DNA from 4 places in the Mesorhizobium sp. L-8-10 genome. Region 1 is predicted to be linked to each of the others. Evidence: riboswitches for the same ligand, from Rfam matches in the RefSeq annotation. Region 1 holds a riboswitch; each other region holds the start of a gene.
The links. A riboswitch is a leader RNA that binds a small molecule or an ion and turns the genes downstream of it on or off. The one in region 1 is predicted to bind cobalamin.
Positions count from the first base shown of each region.

Region 1 (5,649 bases):
GGACGTTCTTCAGCACCGGGATGAGATGCTCGAGATTGTGTCCGTCGATCGGCCCGATGTGATAGAAGCCGAGTTCCTCGAACAGCGTGCCGCCGGTGACATAGCCGCGCGCATGCTCGACCGCGCGGGTGATCGCCCTGTTGGCGCGCTTGCCGAGATAGGAGGTCAGCTTCTTGCCGACGTCGCGCAGGCCGAGATAGGCCTTCCCCGAGGCGAGGCGGGCGAGATAGGCGCTCATTGCGCCGGTTGGCGGGGCGATCGACATGTCGTTGTCGTTGAGGATGACGATCAGCCGCGCGTCGAGCGCGCCGGCGTTGTTCATCGCCTCATAGGCCATGCCCGCCGACATGGCGCCGTCGCCGATGACGGCGATAACGTTGTTCCGGCCCCCGACCAGGTCGCGCGCCACGGCCATGCCGAGCCCGGCAGAGATCGAGGTCGACGAATGCGCGGCTCCGAACGGATCGTATTCGCTCTCGCCGCGCTTGGTGAAGCCCGACAGGCCGCCTTCCTGGCGCAGGGTGCGGATGCGATCACGGCGGCTGGTGAGGATCTTATGCGGATAGGCCTGGTGGCCGACGTCCCAGATCAGCCTGTCTTCGGGCGTATTGAAGACGTAATGCAGCGCCACGGTCAGTTCGACCACGCCCAGGCCGGCGCCAAGGTGCCCGCCGGTCCGGGAGACGGCATCGATCAGTTCGGCGCGCAGTTCGGCAGCGACCTGCGGCAGGTCGCTTTCCGGCAACCGGCGAAGGTCCGCGGGGATGCGGACTTTGTCCAGAAGCGGCGTCACGGGGATTGAAGTCACTTGCAACGGAACCTGTCTGCTCGAAAGATCATACGGGAGATGTCAGGGAGATAAGGCTTGGCCCTGGCAAAGTAAATGCGCGGCAATGACGCGCATCAGTTTTCAGGGAGCGGAATGAATTCCTTCTCGTCACCGGGCACGATGTCGAAGCGGCCGGTCCGCCATTCTTCCTTGGCCTGCTCGATACGCTCCTGGGAGGAGGAAACGAAATTCCACCAGATGTAGCGCTTCGAGCCGAGCGAAGCGCCGCCGAACAGCATGAAATGGGCGCCCGCCTCCGTGGAGACGGTGATCCTGTCGCCCGGCCGGAACACAAGCAGCCTGTCCGAGGGGAAACGATCGCCGGCGATCGTCACCATACCGTCGAGAACGTATATCGCCCGCTCCTCGGCCTCGGCCGGCAGGTCCACGCTGGCGCCGGCGTCCAAACGGATATCGACATAGAGCGTGTCCGAGGTCGTTCGCACCGGCGAGCGCATGCCGTCGAAATCGCCGATGACGACCCGCCCGGTGACGCCCTGATAGGAGAAGTCGGGCAGTTCGCCGCGCGGCGTGTTGTCGAAGACGGGGGCCATCTCCTCCTTGTCCTCGGGCAGGGCCAGCCAGGTCTGCAGTCCCGAGATCGACAAAGGACCGCCACGCAATTCCTCCGGCGAACGCTCGGAATGGACGATGCCACGCCCGGCTGTCATCAGGTTCACATCGCCGGGCTCGATGACCATCTCGGTGCCGAGCGAATCACGATGGCGCACCTTGCCGTCGAACAGATAGGTCACCGTCGACAGGCCGATATGCGGATGCGGCCTCACGTCGAGCGCCTGGCCGGCCCGCAGGATCGCCGGCCCCATACGGTCGAAGAAGATGAAGGGGCCGACGAGGCGGCGGCGCGCTGTCGGCAGTGCCCGGCGAACGGCGAATCCGCCGATGTCGCGCGCATTGGGAATGACCATCAGTTCGATGGCGTCGCAGGCAAAGACGTCGCCGGCTTGAGGGTCGTTTCCGGGAAAGAAACTCATCGGTCGCTCCAGCCATTCAAGCGCCGCCGCAGCAATCGCTGCCGCAAGGCGAGGTTGCAGCTTACGCCCTCCGGAAACTTTTCCAACCCCAGGGGCCGACGGCAGGCGGGTTCAGAGGCCCGTCGCTATTCCGCGTCGAGCGGCTCCGTCCCGACGGGTTTGCCGTCACGCGATAGGCGGATTTTCTCGACCTTGTCTTCCGCGGCCTTCAAAAGGCGGTCGCAGTGAGACTTGAGCGCTTCGCCGCGCTCATAGATCCGGATCGACTGGTCGAGCGGCACGTCGCCCTTCTCCAGATCGTCGACGATGCGCTCGAGCGCGGCCAATGCCTGCTCGAAGCTCATGGCCTTGATGTCGTCATTGGTCTCGCCGGCCATGGCCTATCCTTTCATCAAGCGCTTCACATGGGCCGCGACCGAAAAGGCCAGGCCCTGCAGGTCGTAGCCGCCCTCGAGCAGGCTGACGAGCCGCCCGTTCGCATAGCGCGACGCGCGATCCATCAATACGCCGGTCGCCCAGTCGAAATCGGCCTCGGTCAGGTTGATCTCGGCCAGCGGGTCGCGGTGATGCGCATCGAACCCCGCCGAGATGATCACGAGGTCCGGCCGGAAATCGTCGATCGCCGGCAATACCCGCGACAGGAAGGCGTCGCGGAACAGGTCGGAACCGGAGTTCGGGCTGAGCGGGGCATTGACGATGTTGCCCGCGCCGGTTTCGTTCCAGGCGCCGGTTCCCGGGAAAAGCGGCATCTGGTGCGTCGAACAATAAAGTACCGAGGGATCGCTCCAGAAGATGTCCTGGGTGCCGTTCCCGTGATGCACGTCCCAGTCGACGATCGCCACGCGCTCGGCACCATGCTTCTTCTGGGCGTGGCGCGCCGCGACCGCCGCGGTGTTGAACAGGCAGAAGCCCATGGCCGTCGTGCGCTCGGCATGGTGGCCGGGCGGCCGAGCGGCGACGAAGACATTGTCGGCCGCGCCCTTGAAAACGTCGTCCACCGCGGCATTGGCTGCGCCGATGGCGGTCAGCGCCGCCTGCCAGCTCTTCGGGCTGACGGAGGTGTCGGCGTCGATGCGTGCAAGCCCCGTGTCGGGGACAGCCGCCTCGACGCGACGCACGAACTCTTCGGGATGTGCATAGAGGATGGTCTCCCGGTCGCCTTGCGGCGCCTCTACCCGCTCGAGATGGGCAAAGGCCTCGTCTTCGAGCACGCGCGTGATCGCGCGCAGCCGGTCGGGCCGTTCTGGATGACCGGGGGGCGTTATATGTTCGAGATAGATCGGATGCGAATAGAGACGCGTCACCATGGAGCGCAATCTAGTGCGCCGGCCACGCGAATGGAACCGCCGGGCATGGCTGATGGCACGATCGCTGGGGAAATCCCCGCCGGCCTGGGGATGGCCGTGACGGGCGGTGACTTTCAATCAATGACGGCCTAAGGTCGCCGCCGCTGCCAGGTGCCCGCGGCGACGCGGGAGAATCGGGAACACGGTTGAAATCCGTGGCGCGCCCAGCGCTGTAAGAGGGACTGCTTCGGCAAGACGTCACTGTTCACGGAAACGGGAAGACGCCGGAGCGGGACGATCTCCAGCCAGAAGACCGGCCCGGCAGGCATAGCCATCCGCTTGGTCAGGCGGCGGGTTTTCGATCGCAAGGGGACAGGCGATGCCGACCAACGACCGTCAGAACGACAATTCCTTCGACTCCTTCGCCCGAGACGCGGTCTACCGGGCGATCTTCACCCGTCGCGACGTGCGAAGCCATTTCGTCGACGAGCCTCTCGATGATGCGGTGCTGGCGAGGCTGCTTTCTGCCGCCCATCACGCACCTTCGGTCGGCTACATGCAGCCCTGGAATTTCATCCTCGTCCGGGATCGCGAACGTCGACATCAGGTCCGAGACCTCTTCCTCGCCGCAAAAACCCGGGAAGCCGAAGTCATGGAAGCGGACAAGCAAGAGCTCTACCGGTCCCTCAAGCTGGAAGGCATCGTCGAGAGCGCGATCAATCTCTGCGTCACCTGCGATCGCGCCCGCTCGAGGGCTTCGCCGCTCGGGCGATCGCACAATCCCGAGATGGATCTCTTCAGCACGGTCTGTGCGGTCCAGAACTTCTGGCTCGCAGCCCGCGCGGAAGGCGTCGGGGTCGGCTGGGTGAGCATTCTCGATATGGCTGCCCTGAAACGGCTGCTGGCCATACCCGATCATGTGGTCCCCATCGCCTATCTCTGTGTCGGCCGAGTCTCCACCTTCGCTGGGCGACCCGACCTCGAAACGAAGGGCTGGGGCAAGCGCCTGCCGTTGTCGACGCTGATCATGAGCGAGAGCTACGCAGGAGCCGGCGAGGGCGGGCTCAAGCGCCTGATCGATGAAGCGTCGGGGGATTGAGGAATCGCACCCTCGTGGCAGCCTCGCAGCAATGCCGGGTATTCACGCAATAGTGTCAATCGCGATCTCGATCGTGCCGCCATCGGGAAGATAATTGCGGCAGCGAGGAGGAAACCGATGCTGAGCAAGATTGCGGGCGCCCTGTTGCTGCTTTTCCTGGCGGCATTGCCGACGCCGGCCGCCGAGTTGCCGCAGTCGGGGAATCCGGTATTCGATCGAACGGTGCGGCTTGTCGTCAACAGCTTCTACGACCGGTCGGCGCTCGACCGCTTTGAAGATGCGGTGCGGCGCGAGATCGAGGATTCCCGCTCACCCGTCACGGCCGCCAGTCCGGCCGAGCGTGTCGACACTGCGATCGATGCCATTCTCGCCAGCCTGCAGGTGTCGCATACCGGCCGCTTCCGGCCTGACGGCATCGACTATTTCGAGCTCGCCGATGTCTTTCGTTACGCGCTGCGGGCCGACATGCGCCGCCTGTTCCCGCCCGACGGCGAAGCCGCCTATGCCGGGATCGGCATGATCGTGCGGCAAGGCAACGGCCTTGGATTCGTGAGCGAAGTCTATGACGGGTCGCCAGCGGCCCGGGCCGGGATCCTGGTCGGGGACGAAGTCATGTCGGTCGACGGGGCTCCCTATCGCGAGATCATCTCCTTTCGCGGCAAGGCAGGCCAGACGGTCGAGATCAAGCTGCGTCGCCGCCCCGGGGACCAGCCGCTCGACAAGACGGTCCAGGTCAAGCTTCTGCGACCGCTGCCCATGTTCGAGAAGGCGATCGAAGACAGCGCAACGATCATGGAACGGGACGGCCGCAAGATCGGCTATATCAGGCTGTGGACGCTCGCGGCGCCACGCTCCATGAACAAGGTGGCCGAAGCGCTCGCCCGAGGTCCGCTCGAGCAGGCCGACGGTCTGGTGCTCGACCTGCGCGGCCGCTGGGGCGGCGGAAGCGCCGACGCGGCGGAGCTTTTCCTGGGGGGCACGCCGCCCTTCCGGCTGATCCAACGCGACGGCGAGGCCATTCTCGCCAATGTGCGCTGGCGCAGACCGGTCGTCGCCATCATTGACGAGGGCACTCGCAGCGGCCTCGAAGTCTTCGCCTATGCCCTGAAGGCCAAGGGCGTCAGGCTGGTCGGAGCGCGCAGTGCGGGCGCCCTGCTCGCCGGCCGGGTGTTCCTGCTTCCCGATGACAGCCTGCTCGAACTGGCCGTTTCGGACGCCGTCATCGGCGACGACACAAGGCTCGAGGGGCGTGGCGTCCAGCCCGACCTGCCTGTGCCTTTCATCCTTCCCTATGCAGCCGGGCGGGACCCGCAGCGCGATGCCGCGGTCGACGAGATGCGGCGCATCCTGGCCGACGGCTGACGTTCTTCATGCCAACAAGCCTGGATGCTGGCGCATCCAGGCCCGGTGGATCCTCACGCATCCGCCTTGGCTCAGCCG
Region 1 covers NZ_AP023263.1:6,502,039-6,507,687, forward strand. The annotation lists gene dxs (1-deoxy-D-xylulose-5-phosphate synthase) at 1-808, opposite strand, end outside; gene JN280_RS30420 (pirin family protein) at 904-1,824, opposite strand; gene JN280_RS30425 (exodeoxyribonuclease VII small subunit) at 1,950-2,201, opposite strand; gene JN280_RS30430 (histone deacetylase family protein) at 2,205-3,131, opposite strand; cobalamin riboswitch at 3,263-3,446, shown strand; gene bluB (5,6-dimethylbenzimidazole synthase) at 3,490-4,209, shown strand; gene JN280_RS30440 (S41 family peptidase) at 4,327-5,571, shown strand.

Region 2 (5,649 bases), 1.4 Mb from region 1:
GGTGGGCTTCGCGGTCAAGGTCTTCGATCCGCGTCAGGTCCACGGCTATCGCATCTTTCGCGGTCGCCGTGCCAAGAATGATGCGATCGATGCCCATCTGATCCTCGCCGCCACGGCGGCGCTGGGCAGCGGCGGCGCGGCGGCCGATCCGCGGCTGGCGGCCTTTCAGGAGCACATGACGCTGATCGACGCCCTCACCGACGACATTGCCCGGCACGAGACCCGGCGTGACCGCTTCAGCGATCCGGCGCATCGGCGCTACCTCGAGGCCGAGATCCGGCGGTTGAGCAAGCGCAAGTCCAAGGAGCTCGCCAAGCTCATTGCAAAGGTGAAGGCCCATGCCGATCTGGCCAAGCGGTTCGCCCTGCTGCTGAGCATCCCCGGCCTGGGCGAGATCACCGCCCTGGTCTTCGTCGTGCGCATGCCTGAACTCGGCCGCTTGAGCCGAGCCGAGGCGGCGGCGCTCGTCGGCGTGGCCCCCTTCGACCACGACAGTGGAACCCATGCCGGACAGCGCCGCATCGCGGGTGGACGCCGGCGGCTGCGCAAGGCCGTCTACATGGCGGCCTTCTCGGCCGCCAACCACTGGAACCCGATCCTCGTGGCCTTCAGGAAACGCCTGGTCGACGCGGGCAAGACCTACAAACAGGCGATCGTCGCTTGCGCCAGAAAGCTGGTCCACATGGCCAACGCTGTCCTCGCCAGAGGAACGCCGTGGAACCCTCAAAATGCCAGCGCCTGAATCATGGTTGCTCATCCGACCTCGCTTCGCGAGGCCACCTTCTCCCACAAGGGGAGAAGGGAACGCGCTGCTGCCGCGCTTCCGCCAGTCGTCGATGTCGGCGATTTGCTGAGCCGACCAAGCCAGGCTCCGGCCTTCTCCCCCTGTGGGAGAAGGTGGCCGCGCGGAGCGCGGTCGGATGAGGGGTACTTCCGTAGCGTGCGCATATCCTAGCCCTTGAGGCGGGAGATGGCCGGCAGGCCAGAGGGGGCATTCGGCGAAGGAAACATGCCGATGGTCGCGGACTCTCCCGCTTCAGAACTCGATACCCTGCTGGGCCTTCACTCCGGCAGCGAAATGGTGCTTCACTTGGCCCATCTCCGTGACGAGGTCGGCGGCTTCGACCAGTTCCGGCTTGGCGTTCCTGCCGGTGACGATGACATGGAGGCCCTCCCGCCTCCCTTTGAGCGCCGCGACAACCGCCGCGAGGTCCAGATAGTCGTAGCGAAGCGCGATGTTCAACTCGTCGAGGATCACCAGGCTGATCGAGGGATCGGCGATGAGCTCAAGCGCCTTCTGCCAGGCGCGCTCGGCTGCCGCCACGTCGCGCTTCAGGTCCTGCGTCTCCCAGGTGAAACCCTCGCCCATCGTGTACCAGACGACGCGGTCGCCGAAAGCGGCGAAGGCGTCCTTCTCGCCCGTATGCCAGGCACCCTTGACGAACTGGACCACGCCGACGCGGCGGCCATAGCCCAGCATGCGCAGGGCCAGGCCGAAGGCGGCGGTCGACTTGCCCTTGCCCGGACCGGTATTGACGATCAGCAGCCCCTTCTCGATCGTCTTGCCGGCGACCTCGGCATCCTGGACAGCCTTGCGCTTGACCATTTTCGCGCGATGGCGCTCTGCGCTCTTCTCGTCGATCGTCTTCATCTCATTTCACCCGCATGGGCAGGCCGGCCACCATGAACAACACGCTGTCGGCCCCCGATGCGACCATCTGGTTGAGCCGGCCCTGGGCATCCCGGAACCGGCGGCCGAGCGGATTGTCCGGGACGATCCCGAGCCCGACCTCGTTCGACACGGCGAACCAGGGACCACGCGGCGCGGAGAGCATGTCGGCGAGCCTGCGGGATTCGGCGTCAACATCGTGGCCGGCCAGCAGATGATTGCTCAGCCACAAGGTCAGGCAGTCGATCAGCACCGGCCGTCCGTCGGGCACCGCCGCGATGGCGCCGACCAGATCGAGCGGCGCGTCGACCGTCGACCAGCGATCATCGCGTCGTTGCCGGTGGAGCGCGATGCGCTCCACCATCTCGTCGTCGAAAGGCTGGGCGGTTGCGATATAGATCCAGGGCGACGGCAGCGCCGAGAGGAGAGCCTCGGCATGCGTGCTCTTGCCGGAGCGCGCGCCGCCCAGGACAAAGGTCAGGCTGCCGCGCAACTCAGGCAAAGCTGCCGCGCAGCCCGGCCTCGCCGCCCATGAAGCGCGACCGGACCGCGCCCGCCACTGCACCCAGCACCAGCCAGAACAGGAGATTGGTGATGGTGGTCGCCACGACGAATTCGTGGTGCAGGTCGGTCGGAACAGGCGTTTCGTGGCTTGTCGGCTGCGGCGCACCGATGACGTGCGGCGCCACGATCAGGGCGACGCCGACCAGCGCGAGGACCGCAGAGCGCCGGAACGCGATCATGGCCAGCCCGGCTGCCGTCGCGGCGACCGTTCCGATCCACCAGACCTGACGATCGAACAGGTCGGCGGCCGGCATGGCGGGCAACTCCGGAGGCAGCCCGAGACCTGGCGCGAGCGTGAAGACGGCAAAGCCGGCGAAGCCCCAGATGAGCCCCTGGCGCCAACCCGCGATACCGCCGGCGAGTTCGGAAGCCGCCAAAAGGATCAGAGCGAAGCCGATGCCGCTCACGACGTTGGCGACGGTGGTATAGGCAAAGCGCTCGAAGCCGTCGGCCGGCGCCCAGGCGTCCTCGCCATGTTCATGCACATGCGGGGCGGCCTCAGCCGGCGCCTGGGCGGCCGCGCCGGCATCGGCCGGAGCCGCCGCGCCATGATCATGCGCGGGCTCGGCATTCTCGAAAGTCTCCGCCTTCAGGATCAGCGGCACGGTGGCGTAGGCCTGCAACGCCGCGAGCACGACGCCCGCAACGAGCCCGGCCAACGCCGCGATGAACACGACGTTGCGCAAAACGGTCATGACGGGACGCCTTTAGTGGCAGGGAAACGCCATCGAATGGCGATAGTCGTGCGCGGCATTGTGGACGGCCTCCATGGGAGAAAAGCCGAGAAAGCCGATGACGAAGATGCCAAGAAGGCCGGCCAGCGCCAGCTGCATGAGGCGCGACTGCGTGGAAGCGGAGGCGCCAAGTGTCGTGGAAGCCGTGTTCATTCCAAAATCCTTTCGCCCTCCACCCGAGGGCATCGAACCAAATGCGCGTCGCCGGCAGGTCTCCTGGCTTGCGGCTCTGCGCTCCGGTCCGCCTTCCCGGGACGAATCCCAGTGGCATCGGGCAAGAGCTTGCCGCATACAGTTGCGGGGGCAGCCGCGGCCTTGGAAAAATTCCGTACCGCATTCCCTCTTGTTCCCTTGCGGGAACCGTCGACACTGGACTCATAACCCAAAACGGAGGCCCGGCAAACCTTATTTCCGACGCGTTGACAGCCGGATGCGACGCAGCCTAAATGCGCTCGACGGTCTCCTCTGAGCAATGAGAGGAGCTAAGAGGGAATGCGGCGACGGGCCGTTGGTCCGGAATCCGCAGCTGTCCCCGCAACTGTGAGCGGCGAGCTCCTTGCCCGATGCCACTGGGGCGCGACCCCGGGAAGGCGGAACGGAGCGCCGAGCCGCGAGCCAGGAGACCTGCCGTCAAGGATCAATCCTGCAAGCCTGGCGGGTGTCCCGGGCAAGGAGCACGGTTTGGAATTCGACGAAGCGATTGCCGCCGGTGATCCGTGCGTCGAGGCATCGGCCTCGGCGGCGCCTCAGGACATCGTCACCATCATCGTCTGCAGTTCGTGCCGCGACGCGACCGGTACCGACGCGCGACCCCGGCCGGGCGAGGTGCTCGCAAGTGCGACGCGAGCGCAGAACTCCGCTTCCGACGTCCGTGTCGAAGAGGTCGAGTGCCTCGGCAACTGCAAGCGGCGGCTGAGCGCCGCCCTGACCAAGCCGGGCGCCTGGAGCTATGTGTTCGGCGACCTGAGGCCGGAGGCGGCCGGCGACCTGGTCGCGGGCGCGCAGCTCTTCCACACCTCCACCGACGGGCTGCTGCCCTGGCGCGGCCGGCCCGATTCCCTCAAGCGCGGGCTCGTCGCCCGTATACCGCCTCTCGCATTGTTCAAGGACAAGACATGACCGCTTCCGCCGATCGGGTCCCCTGCACTGTCGTCACCGGCTTCCTCGGCGCCGGCAAGACGACGCTTATCCGCCATATGCTCGAAAACGCCAACGGCAAGCGGCTCGCCATCATCGTCAACGAATTCGGCGACGTCGGCATCGACGGCGAGATCCTCAAGGGTTGCGGGATCGAGAGCTGCCAGGAGGAGAACGTCGTCGAACTCGCCAATGGCTGCATCTGCTGCACCGTGGCCGACGATTTCGTGCCGGCGCTCGACCAGATCCTCTCGCGCTCGCCGAAGGTCGACCACATCCTCATCGAGACGTCAGGGCTGGCGCTGCCGAAGCCGCTCGTCCAGGCCTTCCAGTGGCCGGCCATCAAGGGGCGCGTGACAGTCGACGGCGTGGTGGCCGTCGTCGACGGGCCGGCGCTCGCGGAAGGCCGCGTGGCCGCCGACATGGATGCGCTGCAAGAGCAGCGGCAGGCCGACAGTACGCTCGACCATGACGATCCCGTCGAAGAGGTGTTCGAGGACCAGGTCGCCTGCGCCGACCTCGTGATCCTGTCGAAGAGCGACCTGCTCGACCGCGACGCCGCCGCGCGCGCCAGCGCCCTGGTCGAAGGGCATCTGTCGCGGGCGGTGAAGATCGTGCCGTCGACGAACGGCAAGGTCGATCCCTCGATCCTGCTTGGCCTCGGCCTCGCGGTGGAGGACGACATCGAGAATCGCAGGACGCATCACGACGACGAACTCGATCACGACCATGACGACTTCGACAGCTTCATCGTCGACCTGCCTGTCATCGCCGACCCGGAAGCACTCGCCAGGCGCGTTACCGCGGTCTCCGAGGCGGAAAACGTGTTGCGAGTGAAGGGTTTCGTCGACGTCGCCGGCAAGCCGATGCGGCTCCTGGTGCAGGCCGTCGGCCCGCGCGTCTCGCATTATTACGACCGCCCCTGGGCGCCGTCCGAGGAACGCCGGAGCCGGCTGGTGGTGATCGGGCTGAAAGGGCTCGACCGCCCGGCGATCGAGGGTATTCTTGCGGGGTGAGGACGAGCTTTTGATGAAACCTCCGCTTCGCGAGCCTCTCTCCCCCCTTGAGGGGGAGATGGCTGCGCAGCAGCCAGAGGGGGTTGTTGCGGCCGTGCGCGACGTCGTGCTTTCACAACAGCAAAGATTGACCTCGCGCGCTGCCGGACTGACCCCACCCGGCCGCTGCGCGGCCACCCTTCCCTCAAGGGGGAGGGGAACACAGGCCCATCCCTGATGCATATCCTCGCGACCACCACCGCATCGCTCGATGACCTGATCGAGCCCGTCGATCTCAGGCAGACGCCGGCGGAGATGGTCGCATTGTCCTTCACCGACAGCGACCTCGCGGCCCTCGCGACCGCATGGAAGGCGGAAGAGACCGCCCTGCCCTCCATGCGGCTTGCCCGGCTGCGCGATCTCAGGCACCCGATGTCGGTGGATCTTTGGATCGACGGCGTCGCACGCCACGCCAAGGTGATCCTGGTGCGGCTGCTCGGCGGCTATGACTGGTGGCGATATGGCTGCGACCGGCTCGCCGCCGTGGCGC
Region 2 covers NZ_AP023263.1:7,884,306-7,889,954, forward strand. The annotation lists gene JN280_RS36595 (IS110 family transposase) at 1-742, shown strand, start outside; gene cobO (cob(I)yrinic acid a,c-diamide adenosyltransferase) at 1,037-1,651, opposite strand; gene cobU (bifunctional adenosylcobinamide kinase/adenosylcobinamide-phosphate guanylyltransferase) at 1,653-2,171, opposite strand; gene JN280_RS36610 (CbtA family protein) at 2,164-2,928, opposite strand; gene JN280_RS36615 (CbtB domain-containing protein) at 2,941-3,120, opposite strand; cobalamin riboswitch at 3,157-3,347, opposite strand; cobalamin riboswitch at 3,407-3,613, shown strand; gene JN280_RS36620 (DUF1636 family protein) at 3,667-4,086, shown strand; gene cobW (cobalamin biosynthesis protein CobW) at 4,083-5,120, shown strand; gene JN280_RS36630 (cobaltochelatase subunit CobN) at 5,337-5,649, shown strand, end outside.
Region 2: another riboswitch for cobalamin. It lies ahead of JN280_RS36620 (DUF1636 family protein); the one in region 1 lies ahead of bluB (5,6-dimethylbenzimidazole synthase).

Region 3 (5,649 bases), 780 kb from region 1:
GCGCTCGAAGCACGCATTCTGCGCAGCGATTGATATTCAGGATCATGGCGCTGATGAATTTCGGCCATCTGCACATCGCTATTGGGCGCGGTCCGAACACCCCTGCCGGCTCCGCCAGGAGCAAGCCAACACCGCACTTTCCGCGGCGGCTTTCCTGGTCCGGCGCCTGATCTTCCACCATCAAAACACAAGGGTCCGCCAGCCAGCTGCGGCCGCTCGGCTTCGCCGTCGCGGTGATCGTGATTGCAGCCAGAGGCAGACAGAGCCGTCGAGCGGGAATTGGCCCGGTGCAGATGGCGGAGCGTCGATGCCGCTTCAACAGTCTCCGGAAGTACCGTATGAACCTTCCCCCAGCTTGGCCCTGCATCCGATCTTCCGGAACACGCTCCGCGGACCGGCGCCGCGTGATCGCTGATGCTTCTCCCGATGGTCGGGACGGGGGGGTTCGGCGACCAAGGTCGGGGAGACGATAGTGACACTGGATGATCCCAACACGGAATAATCCGAAACGGGCTGGCGGAGAGCCTTCTCGTTTCTGGCCGGCTCATTTGAGGCCCAAGCCTCCTTCGATCGCCCTCCAACGGAGGCCTCTGGAACAGCTGACTTCGACGCGCCATGAAAAGGGCCTCGGCCAAGCCAAGGCTGCTGAGGCGCTTCGTCACTGGCAGCTCGATTGCCTTGGGTGCGCCGGATGGACTCACCCCAAGATTGCCCGGTGTGTGGCGTTGCCGCTCACCGCCGGCGAGTGGCACCGAGCCCTACGCCGTCTGCGCTTTTTCCCGGATTGCGCGTGCCGCAGCCACCATGTTCATCAGGGCAGGGCGGACCTCCTCCCATCTGCGTGTTTTGAGACCGCAGTCGGGGTTCACCCACAATTGGCCATCCAACAATCGATCGCGAGCAAGCATGATGAGGTTGGAAATCTCGCCCACCTCCGGGACCCGCGGCGAGTGAATGTCATAGACGCCAGGACCGATCTCGTTCGGATACTTGAAGGTTCGAAGCGCATCAAGCAGTTCCATCTGCGAGCGCGAGGTTTCAATGGAGATCACATCGGCATCCATTGCAGCAATCGCGTCCACGATGTCGCCGAACTCGGAGTAGCACATATGGGTGTGAATCTGGGTCGCATCGCCAACCGCCGTTGAAGCCAGCCGGAAGCATTCGACGGCCCAGTCGAGATAGGTTTCCCAGTCGTCCTCACGAAGCGGCAAGCCCTCGCGCAGTGCGGCTTCGTCGATCTGGATCATCTTGGCGCCGGCCTTTTCGAGGTCGCTCACTTCATCGCGAATGGCGAGCGCGACTTGGCGGCAGACGGCTGAGCGCGGAAGGTCGTCTCGGACGAAGGACCAGTTGAGGATCGTCACCGGGCCGGTAAGCATGCCCTTCACCGGCTTTGGCGTCAGCGACTGGGCGTATCGCCACCAGTGTAGTGTCATCGGATTTTGTCGCGACACATCGCCAATGATGATCGGGGGTCGCACAAAGCGCGAGCCATAGCTCTGCACCCACCCATGCTGCGTGAAGGCAAAGCCGCGGAGCTGCTCGGCGAAATACTGCACCATATCGTTGCGCTCGAATTCGCCGTGGACCAGCACGTCGAGTCCGATCTCTTCTTGCCAGCGAACGGCGGCTTCTATCTCTTTTTTCAGGAAGGCCTCATAGTCGACGTAACTCAGCTCGCCCTTGGCATGGGCTGCCCGCGCCTTGCGAACCTCGGCTGTTTGCGGGAAGGAGCCGATCGTCGTGGTGGGGAAGGATGGCAGGCCAAACGTGTCGCCCTGAAGCTTGGAGCGCACGTCGAATGCGCTCTTCCGGCGCGTCATGCCGACCTTGATGCTGGCGACCCGTCCTTCGACGAGCGGATCATGCACCTTAGCGGATGTCGCGCGAACGGCGGCAGCCTCAGCCGACGCCTCTAGTTCGGCGGCGACCGCGTCCCGGCCTTCGGCCAGGGCACGGGCGAGCACGACCAGCTCGCCGGTCTTTTGCGCCGCGAAGGCGAGCCACGATTTCACGTCCGCATCGAGTGCCGTCTCCATGTCCAGGTCGATCGGCACATGCAGCATCGAGCAGGACGGGGCGATCTCCACGCGGTCCAACGGCCAGCCGGCGACGATCGGCTTGATGCGGTCAAGTATGGCAGGCAGGTTCGCGCGCCAGACGTTGCGGCCGTCGATCAGCCCGAGCGAGAGCACAAGTTCCTTCCGCGCGAGCCGGCCGACGGTCTCCAACTGCTCTGGAGCGCGCACGAGATCGATGTGCAGTCCCGCCACGGGCAGAGAAATTGCGGTCTCGAGATTGTCTCCCAGCGATCCGAAATAGGTAGCGACCATGATCTTCAACTCGGGTGCTGCTTTCGCCAGCCGGCAGTAGGCGAATTGGAGCGCATCCCGTTCGTTGGGAATCAGATCCAGCACGAGCGCCGGCTCATCGATCTGTACCCAATCGGCTCCCGCGAGCTTCAGCCTCCGCAGGAGCTCCTCGTAGACGGCCAGCAGCCGTGGCAGGAGCGCGACAGGGTTGAAACCTTCCTCAGGTGACTTCGCCAACTTGAGAAACGTAACCGGTCCAAGCAGGACCGGGCGCGTGTGGATGCCGAGCGCCTTGGCCTCGAGGAAATGATCGACCGGTTTTGCCGACGAGAGGGCAAAGCTCTGATCGTCGGTAAGTTCCGGCACAATGTAGTGATAGTTGGTGTCGAACCATTTGGTCATTTCCATCGCGGCAAGGCCATGCCCGTTGGCCGCATGCTCGTCACCGGCATGTCCGCAATCAGCGGCCTGATCTTGGTTGCCGCGCGCCATTGCGAAATAGGTATCGAGTGGGACCTCGCCGTCAGTCCAGGTGTATCGTGCCGGCACGGCGCCGACCATGGCGACGGTGTCGAGCACATGGTCATAAAGCGAGAAATCGTTGGACGGGATTTTCGACACGCCGCGATCGTGCTGCTCCCTCCAGCTGGCGGCGCGTAGCGCCTTCGCCGTCGCGAGCAGGTCGGCAGCGGGAGATTTTCCGGACCAGTAGCTTTCAAGCGCGAATTTCAGTTCCCGCCGTCGACCGATACGCGGCACGCCGAGCGTTGCCACAGGAATTTGTTGAGAGACAGTCATGCCATACCCCGATGGTTGGGGCGTGGGGACAAGGAACGCGCGAGCAGGCGGCACGAAGCCAGGCTACCGCGGCCACCGAGACACCCCGCCCGTGGACGTTGTTCGTCGTGGCAGGTCTCCTGGCTCGCGGGTCAAAGCCTCTGCCCGTCTTCCCGAGGCCGTTCGCCTCAGTGACACCAATGGGCTTGGCTCGCCGCTAACAGTTGCGGGGGCAGCGCCGGCATCGCACCGGCTTCCCTCTTAGCTCCGCTACGGCAGTGCCGCGCGGAGAACCATGACATGCGCACAATCACAGCCGCTTCGCTCCTTGTCAATACACATAACGAGATGTTTATGTGATGATGCGAATAATGCCCTTGCGCTGATCGGTCTCTTTCGCCCAAAGCCGCTTACGATGCCGCCTCTTATCAGTGCAGGCTCGGAGAGATCCTTGTCCTCATCGGCGACGCCGGATCAGATCGAGGTCGCCGGGCTCAAAGGGCGTAAAGTCGGGCCAGGTCGTCACGGTCAGCCGGGAATCCCGGTATTTGTTCCCGCTCGGCTTCGCTCAGCGTGCTTGCGCACTCGCCCATCAGCGCGCTGATGACCATGGCCGGCAGCGGAAAGGAGAGGTGGCGCCTCAGGTCGGCGGGCTGGGGCTGGGCCGCCAGCGTCTCGAACAACTGCGCGGCGATCGCCTCGACCTGCTGCGCGAGCACCTTCACCCTGCGGTTGCTGAAGGCCGGCGCCACGATCGTGCGTAACCGGGCATGCTCGCCCCCCTCGTGCGAGACAAGCCACCCCGGCGAACCGAGAATCACCGAATCCGGGGTGAATGCCGCACTCTCTAAGCGACGGAAGGGCGGAAGCTGACCAGCAGGCGCTGCGGGCAGCGAATCACGTAAGACGGCATGTAGACGACGTCCTCCGCAGCGATGGTCAGCGCCAGATCCTCCAGCCGCCCGAACAGCGCGGGGAAGGCGCAGCGCAATTCCAGGCGCGCCAGCGCAGCGCCCAGGCAGGAATGCGGCCCCTCGCCGAATGACAAATGCGGGTTGTGCCGCCGGGTGACATCGAACCTGTTGGCGCCGGGACCGAAGGCCTTTTCGTCCCGGTTCGCCGCATGGAACGCCATCAGGACGGCATCGCCGCGGCGGACCAGGCATCCGTCGATCTCCACGTCCTGGGTGGCATAGCGGAACGGCAGATTGGCCGCTGAGCTGCCCCAGCGCAGGATCTCCTCGATCGCCTGTGACCACGGAACTTGGCCGCTGCGCACCAAGTGCAGTTGCTGCGGATGCGTCAGCAATGCCAGCACGCCATTGCCGATGACGCCGGCGGTGGTCACGAAGCCCGCAGAGAGCACCATGAACAGCATGTCGATGAGCTCGGTGTCGGAAACGAGCTCGCCTTTGTCACGAGCGACGATCAGGGCCGAAGCCAGATCATCGCCGAGCTGGCCCCGCTTGAGCGCGATCAGGCGACGGAAGAACTCCGGGATGCGCTGCCGCGTCTGTCGCACCTCTTCGCCTGTGGCGGAGGTGTTGGCCAGGCTGTAGGTGAGCGCGACGATCTCTTCGCGCTGTTCGTCCGGCAAACCGAACAGTTCGGCGATCACGTTGGTGGGCAGCGGAGCGGCGAACTCGCTCATCAGATCGGCACTGCCGCCGCGCTGCGCCATCTCGGCCAGGAGTCGATCGACGCATTGTTCGACCCGTGGCGCCAGCAAGGCGATACGACTGGGCGCGAAGCTGCTGGACAGCAGGCCGCGCAAGCGCCGGTGATCGGCGCCGTGCGCCGTGGTCATGTTGTCCACTTTGCATATCCCGATCAGCGGATGATCCTCGGGAATCTCGCCGTCCTGCAGCGCCCGCCACTGTCGCCAGTCCTTGTTGAAACGCTGGTCGGAAAGCATCTGCCTGAGCGTCTGGTGACGGGCTGCCGCCCAGGTCACCACATCGCCTGGCAGCGACACTCGCGCCATCCCCCCCTGCCGCAGAATCGCAGAAGAAAGACGATCAAGTTGCGTGGGAGCGGCCGGCACACCGATCACGTCGCAATGATCGTTTTCTACGCGCATGCCAACAACTCCTTTAAGAACCATCGCGGGTCCACTTCTCGGCACGGAAGATCCGCGCGCGGACTTCGAAAAGTGCCCCGTGCTTCGTCCTCAGAAGCGGTAGGTGAGACCTGCGCCTATCACCCAGGGATCGAGCTTGGCCTTGCCCGTGAGCTTGGCGCCGGCGACAGTGACGTCGAAGTCGGGCTTGAGGAAAAGCTTCTTCACGTCGAAGTTGACGCCCCAGTGCTGGTCCACCATGTAGTCGAATCCGACCTGCAGCGCGGCGCCGAATGTGTTCTTGACCTTGAGATCATCGGCGCTGCCGACTTGCTGATGATAGAAGATCGTATAGTTCACGCCGGCGCCGATATAGGGCTCGAAGGCGCCGAAATCGGTAAAATGATACTGCAATGTGAGCGTGGGCGGCAGCAGCCAAACCTTGCCGACCTCGCCCAGCCCGCCGATCGCACCTTGGCCATCGATGTTGGCATAGGT
Region 3 covers NZ_AP023263.1:7,277,432-7,283,080, reverse strand. The annotation lists gene JN280_RS33955 (DUF982 domain-containing protein) at 1-33, shown strand, start outside; gene metE (5-methyltetrahydropteroyltriglutamate--homocysteine S-methyltransferase) at 759-3,089, opposite strand; cobalamin riboswitch at 3,206-3,405, opposite strand; partial or broken gene JN280_RS33945 (cytochrome P450) at 3,680-4,003, opposite strand; gene JN280_RS33940 (cytochrome P450 family protein) at 3,940-5,172, opposite strand; gene JN280_RS33935 (OmpW/AlkL family protein) at 5,263-5,649, opposite strand, start outside.
Region 3: another riboswitch for cobalamin. It lies ahead of metE (5-methyltetrahydropteroyltriglutamate--homocysteine S-methyltransferase); the one in region 1 lies ahead of bluB (5,6-dimethylbenzimidazole synthase).

Region 4 (5,649 bases), 2.2 Mb from region 1:
GGCGAGGCCGTGGTTCACCCTGTAGCGTCCCGCTTCTTCGGCCAGCACCGACGTCGAGGGATCGCTCGCCAGATAGGACACCGACAGGAGTTGCCCCTCGCCGGCGACGAGCATCGCCAACTGGTCGGTACAGACATTCATCGACACGACGCGTTTCGGCCCCTCACCCGCCACGGCAGGCGAAACGGCGAAGAAGGCGGCGGCGCATGCCGCCACCCTTACCATGAGTTCGAGATGTCTCATCCTGCTGCAACTCCCGGCGAACGCTAGAATGTCCCTCTCAGTCCGAAGAAGGCGGTGCGTCCCTGCGTGTTGTAGCCGAACACCTCCTCGTAATCCTCGTCGAACAGATTATCGACGCGCCCGTAGGCCTCGAAATGATCGTTGAACCTGAAGCTGCCGCCGAAATTGACCACCGTGTAGGCCGGCATCGCGATCCGCGCGGGCAAGGGACCGCGGAAGTCGAAATCCTCCATCGTCCCGTTGTACACCAGTTCGCCGAACACACGGGCGCGCTTCTCGTGGAACACATAGGCCGCCGTAAGCGAAGCGGAGTGTTCAGGGCGGCGCACCTCTTTCAGGCGCGGTCCGCCCGCGTCGGTCTGCTCGCTGGACGATGTGTAGGTATAGGTCGCCGCCGCCGTGAAACCGTCGAAGAGATTGACGGTGGCCGCCACTTCCACGCCCTCCCGCTTGCTCTTCCCGCTGCGATTGATCGGGGTCGACGGGTAGGTCGGCGGCCCGCCATAGACCAGCGCGATCTCGTTGCTGAGGTCCTGGTTGAAATAGGTCACGTCGGTGACCAGCGCCCCGCCGAAGAAGCCCTGCTCGATGCCGACATCCCAGCCCAGGCTCTCCTCCGGAACGAGATCAGGGTTGCCGACGAAATTGTCGGGCACATAGCCGAACTGCTCGAAGAAGGTCGGACTGGTCACGCCGGTGCCGACGGAGCTGTGCAGCCGGGTTGCCGGCGTGATCCGCCAGGCGCCGCTCAGGCTGTAGGTCGTCGCATCTCCGAAGCGGTCGTTGATGTCGTACCGGACGCCGGCGTTGACATAGAAGCGATCGAGGAACTCGCCGCGATACTCGCCGACGAAGGAGTTGGTGTTGCGCTCGAAGGTCTCGCTGAGATGGCTGGGCGTAAACGTCTCCTGCTGCCATTCATAGCCGCCGGTCAGCTGATGCTTGGCGTCGAGCATCGCTGATGTGTCGAAGGAATAGGAGGCCTGGTAGGTCCCGTTGTAGCGGTTGCCGTCGTTCCAGGTGGTCAGGCCGCCGGAAAAATCCTCGCGATGAGCGTCGCTTCCGGCAAAGCGCATCTTCTGGGTGAGGGCGCCATCGAAGGACACATGGGTCGCGCCGAGCGAGCCGAAGAATTCCTGCGTCGCGGTGCTGTCCGGACCGTCGACCACCTCGCCATAGGTCGGGCTGCCCCAGCTGTAGTCCTGCGGGTCGACGTCGCTCTTGCGATCGACATAGCGCAGCGTGCCGTCGACGGTGAGCGCCGGCGACACGTCGGCCGCGAAGCGGCCGTTCAGCGTGGCGTTGCGGTCGCCGTCCTTCTCCGTGCCGTAGTCGGAAATGTTGAAGCCGCCGGTGTTGCGGAAGACCCCGGCGAAGGCGGCGTCGAAATTCTCGCCGCCGCCGCTCAGCGACACCCCGCCCAGCCAGGTGCCGTCCGTGCCGACCTCGCTGCGTGCGCTGCCCTGGAAGTCGTTGCGCTCGCCGCGCTTCGTGATGATGTTGACCACGCCCGCCAGCGCGTTGGCGCCCCAGAACGTACTCTGGGGACCGCGCAGTATCTCGATGCGGTCGATGTCGTCGGCGACCAGGCTGCCGAAGTCGAACTCGCCGCTCGACGTCTCGCCGACGTCGACGCCGTCGACCATGACCAGCAGCTGGTTGGCCTCGGCGCCGCGCACGCGCACCTGGGTGAAGCCGCCGAAGGACCCGCTGCGCGAGATGGAAAAGCCCGGCACCAGACGCAGCGCGTCGGCGACATAGCGGATCTGGTTCTGCTCGAGCTGCTTGCCGGTGATGACCGTGAAAGCCCTGCCCGACTTCTCCTGTTCGATCGGCGTCAGCCCGTCCGTGACGAGGATCTCGTCGAGCTGGCCGACCTCATCCGTCTCGGCCGCGGCCTCCTGCCCCTCGGCATTGCCTGCGAGCGCCAGCACCAGCGTGCCCGCCGCGATCATGGTCCTTCTCATTTCCGCCCCCGAAATCATCTGGCAGGGCGAGTGGAGCCGCCCCGTGGTTTGCGATGAACCGCAGGCGAGAATCGGCGATGGTCTCAATGGCAGGCACGTGCATCTTCATCCCCGGCCGTCTCCGGCATGCGGCAACACTTTCTCAAATGTCACCGCCACGGACGACCGCGCCGGAACACACCCCGTGTCCAGGCATGGGTGACCGGAAAAGGCAGGTCTCCTGACTTCCGTGTCCTCGCCGGTCTTCCGCCTTCCCGGCCGCGCGGACGCGGCCAGTGGCCTAGTGGAAGATGGCTCAACGGTTACAGTTGCGGGGGCAGTCGCGGATTCGGCCAAGCGTGCCGGCCTCACCGTGTTCCCTTTTCATCCGCCTTGCGGGCGGAACCAGTTCCGGCCGGCAAGCTATCGACGGGCCCGGCCGGCGTCAACCTCCGGTTGGCATTCTTTCCACCGGGGAAGAGGCCGCTCCGGCTTGCCGGAGTGTGCTTTTCAGCCCGATATAGTGCGCAAGCGCGGACACGATATCCCCCACGCTGGCGTGGAGGAGAGGCAACTGCCAAGTGTACGGCGAAGGCAAGTCCGTTGCGCATTGCGCTACCGGGAACGCGCCGCCCGCTTCTCAATCCCGAGGGAGGCTGCTATTAGCTCGAGGAGAGGGGGTGGCGTTCGTTTGCCGCCAGGCTGCGCGCACCGTTCTTCTGTTCGGAGCGTTCTATCGCAAGCCGCAAATACTCCGCGCTGTTGTCGATATGCGCGCGCATCAGCGACTTCGCGTGCTCGATGTCGCACGCTCTTATCCTGTCATATATTTCGGCATGCTCGGCGTAGGCCGCCTCGTAGGATTTGGTCGGAACGCTGCTCGTCACGCGAATGACTTCGGTCACGAGCCCATAGAGATTGTCATAGAAGACGGTGAGGATCGTGTTGCCGGCGGCCCGCACCAGCGCCCTGTGAAAGGCCGCGTCCGCGGCGGTAAAGCCGGAGAAGTCCTTGTTCCTGCCCGCCTCCCGCATATCGGCCAAGGCCTTTTCGACATCGTCGAGTTCTGTCGGCCCGCCGGACATGAGCAGTTCGAGAACGTTTATCTCGATCATGCGGCGCACGACCATCAGTTCGGTAAGATGACGCGCGTTCGTCGACAGCAATTGGCGCACGGTCGCGGCCAGCGTCCCGAGAAACTCGCCCACGTCGTCGCGAGCCACAGTGGTGCGCTCGCCATGCCGTCGCCGCACAAGGCCCTTCGTCTCGAGTATCTGCATCGCCTCGCGGACCGAGCGGGTCGAAACGCCGAATTCCCGCGCCAGATCGCTCTCGGAAGGCAACTTCTCGCCGACCGATAGTTCACCCGCCAGAATGCGCCCCTCGACGGCCGCGGCAACCGTCGAATGGAGCTTGTCCCTGTGTCGTGCCGTCCCTGTCGACGCAGTCATCTCCCGGCCTTCCTGCCGTGCCCGTTCCGTCGCGGCGGGCCTCGCGAAGCTACTGGTGTCATAAGTGGTGTCAAGTAAGCTCGTCAAGTCTTGACATATGACTTATGACATGAGATGCCATCCGCTGGCCACGCCAATGCGCATTTGCGGCGCAACGCCGGCTCTTTATGTTGGGAGGATGCAGACATGAGATTTTTCACAGCCGCCCTGGCGGCCACCGTCTTCATGGGCGGGGCGGTGGCCTTCACCGCTCCCGCGCTGGCCGATTGGCCCGAGCGCCCGGTCACGATAATCGTTCCCTGGTCCGCAGGCGGGGGCACCGACGCGACGGCCCGCGCTCTGGCCCAGGAGCTCGAAGAGCGCTTCGGCCAGCCCTTCAACGTCGTCAACCGCACTGGCGGCGGCGGTCTCGTGGGCCACATCACCATCGCCAATTCGGCTCCCGACGGCTATACGCTCGGCGTGATCACAATCGAGACCACGATGTTCGAAGCGCAGGGCCTGCCCGGCGCCGCGCCCGAGCAATTCACGCTTCTGGGGCGCTACAACGCCGATCCCATCGCTTTGAACGTGCGCGCCGACGCTCCTTACGAAACGCCCCGGGATCTCATCGAGGCGGTCAAGGCCAATCCGGGCGATCTCAAGGCATCCGGCGCCAATCGCGGCGGGCTTTCCCACCTCGCCTGGGCGGGCCTGCTGAACACGATGGGCATCGATCCGGAAGCAAGCCCCTGGGTCGCTTCCGACGGTTCGGCGCCGGCGATGCAGCAGCTCGCCGCCGACGCGATCGACATAGTGTCGACCTCGCCGGCGGAGGCCCGGTCGCTCGTCGATGCCGGCGAGGCCAGGACGCTGGTCGTCCTCGCCGACGAACGCAGTTCCCTCCATCCCGAGCTTCCGACCGCCAGGGAGGCGCTCGGGGTCGAATGGTCGCCGCTGCCTTTCCGCGGCATGGCCGGCCCGGCCGGCTTGCCCGACGAGGTCGTGGGCAAGATGTCGGATGCCCTGGCCGAGATCACCCGGGACGAGGACTTCATCGCCATGATGCAGTCGCGCGGTTTCTCGGTGGCGTATCAGGATACCGGTACCTTCACCGACACGGTGAAGCGCTCGCGCGACGCGCTGGTCAAGGCCATGCAGGCGGTCGGCCTGGCGAAGCAGTAGACCGGCCGGGGAAGCGTCATGCGGATCGACGACAGGATTGTCGGCATAGGCCTGACGCTCCTTGCCCTATGCGTGATCTGGGGCGCGCGGCAGATACCGGCGGTGCCCGGCGCGTCATTCGGGCCCTCGCTCATGCCGACCCTTGTCGGCATCGTGATGGCGGGATGCGGGATCGCGATACTCCTTGGCGGTCTGCGATCTGCCGGCGGCCCCCTGATGGACGTTTCGGTGTGGAAGGGGCAGCGCAGGGGCCTGCTGTGCGCGGCATGGGCGATCGGCGGCGTGATGCTTGGCATCGCCTTTCTGCCATGGCTCGGATTTCCCCTGTTCGGATTGCTCTATGCCTTGCCGCTCATGCTGCTCATGGGAGCCCGGCCGCTTGCCGCAGTGCCTGTCGCGCTGGTCCTGGTGGTCGGGTGCTACCTTCTCTTCAAGCATCTCTTCCATGTGCCGCTTCCGGCCGGTCCGGTGACATTTCTGGGGTAGCGGATGAGCAGCGATATCCTCCTCGACGGGCTGGCGATCGTCTTGCAGCCGCATGTGCTCGGCATCATCCTGCTGTCGGCCGTCTATGGTCTGTTTGTCGGGGCCATTCCCGGGCTGAGCGCCACCATGGCGACCGCGCTGCTCATTCCGCTCACTTTTTACATGGATCCGGTGTCGGCCATCGCCGCGATCGTGGCCACCACCGCGATGGCCATTACGGCCGGAGACCTTCCGGGCGTCCTGCTGCGCATCCCGGGTACGCCCGCTTCGGCCGCCTATGTCGAGGAGGCCTACGCGCTCAACCTGAAGGGCAAGGCGCAACTGGCCATGGGGATCGGCATCGTCTTTTCGGCCGCGGG
Region 4 covers NZ_AP023263.1:205,302-210,950, forward strand. The annotation lists gene JN280_RS00905 (ABC transporter substrate-binding protein) at 1-243, opposite strand, end outside; gene JN280_RS00910 (TonB-dependent receptor plug domain-containing protein) at 267-2,210, opposite strand; cobalamin riboswitch at 2,404-2,614, opposite strand; gene JN280_RS00915 (FadR/GntR family transcriptional regulator) at 2,852-3,640, opposite strand; gene JN280_RS00920 (tripartite tricarboxylate transporter substrate binding protein) at 3,827-4,804, shown strand; gene JN280_RS00925 (tripartite tricarboxylate transporter TctB family protein) at 4,823-5,290, shown strand; gene JN280_RS00930 (tripartite tricarboxylate transporter permease) at 5,294-5,649, shown strand, end outside.
Region 4: another riboswitch for cobalamin. It lies ahead of JN280_RS00910 (TonB-dependent receptor plug domain-containing protein); the one in region 1 lies ahead of bluB (5,6-dimethylbenzimidazole synthase).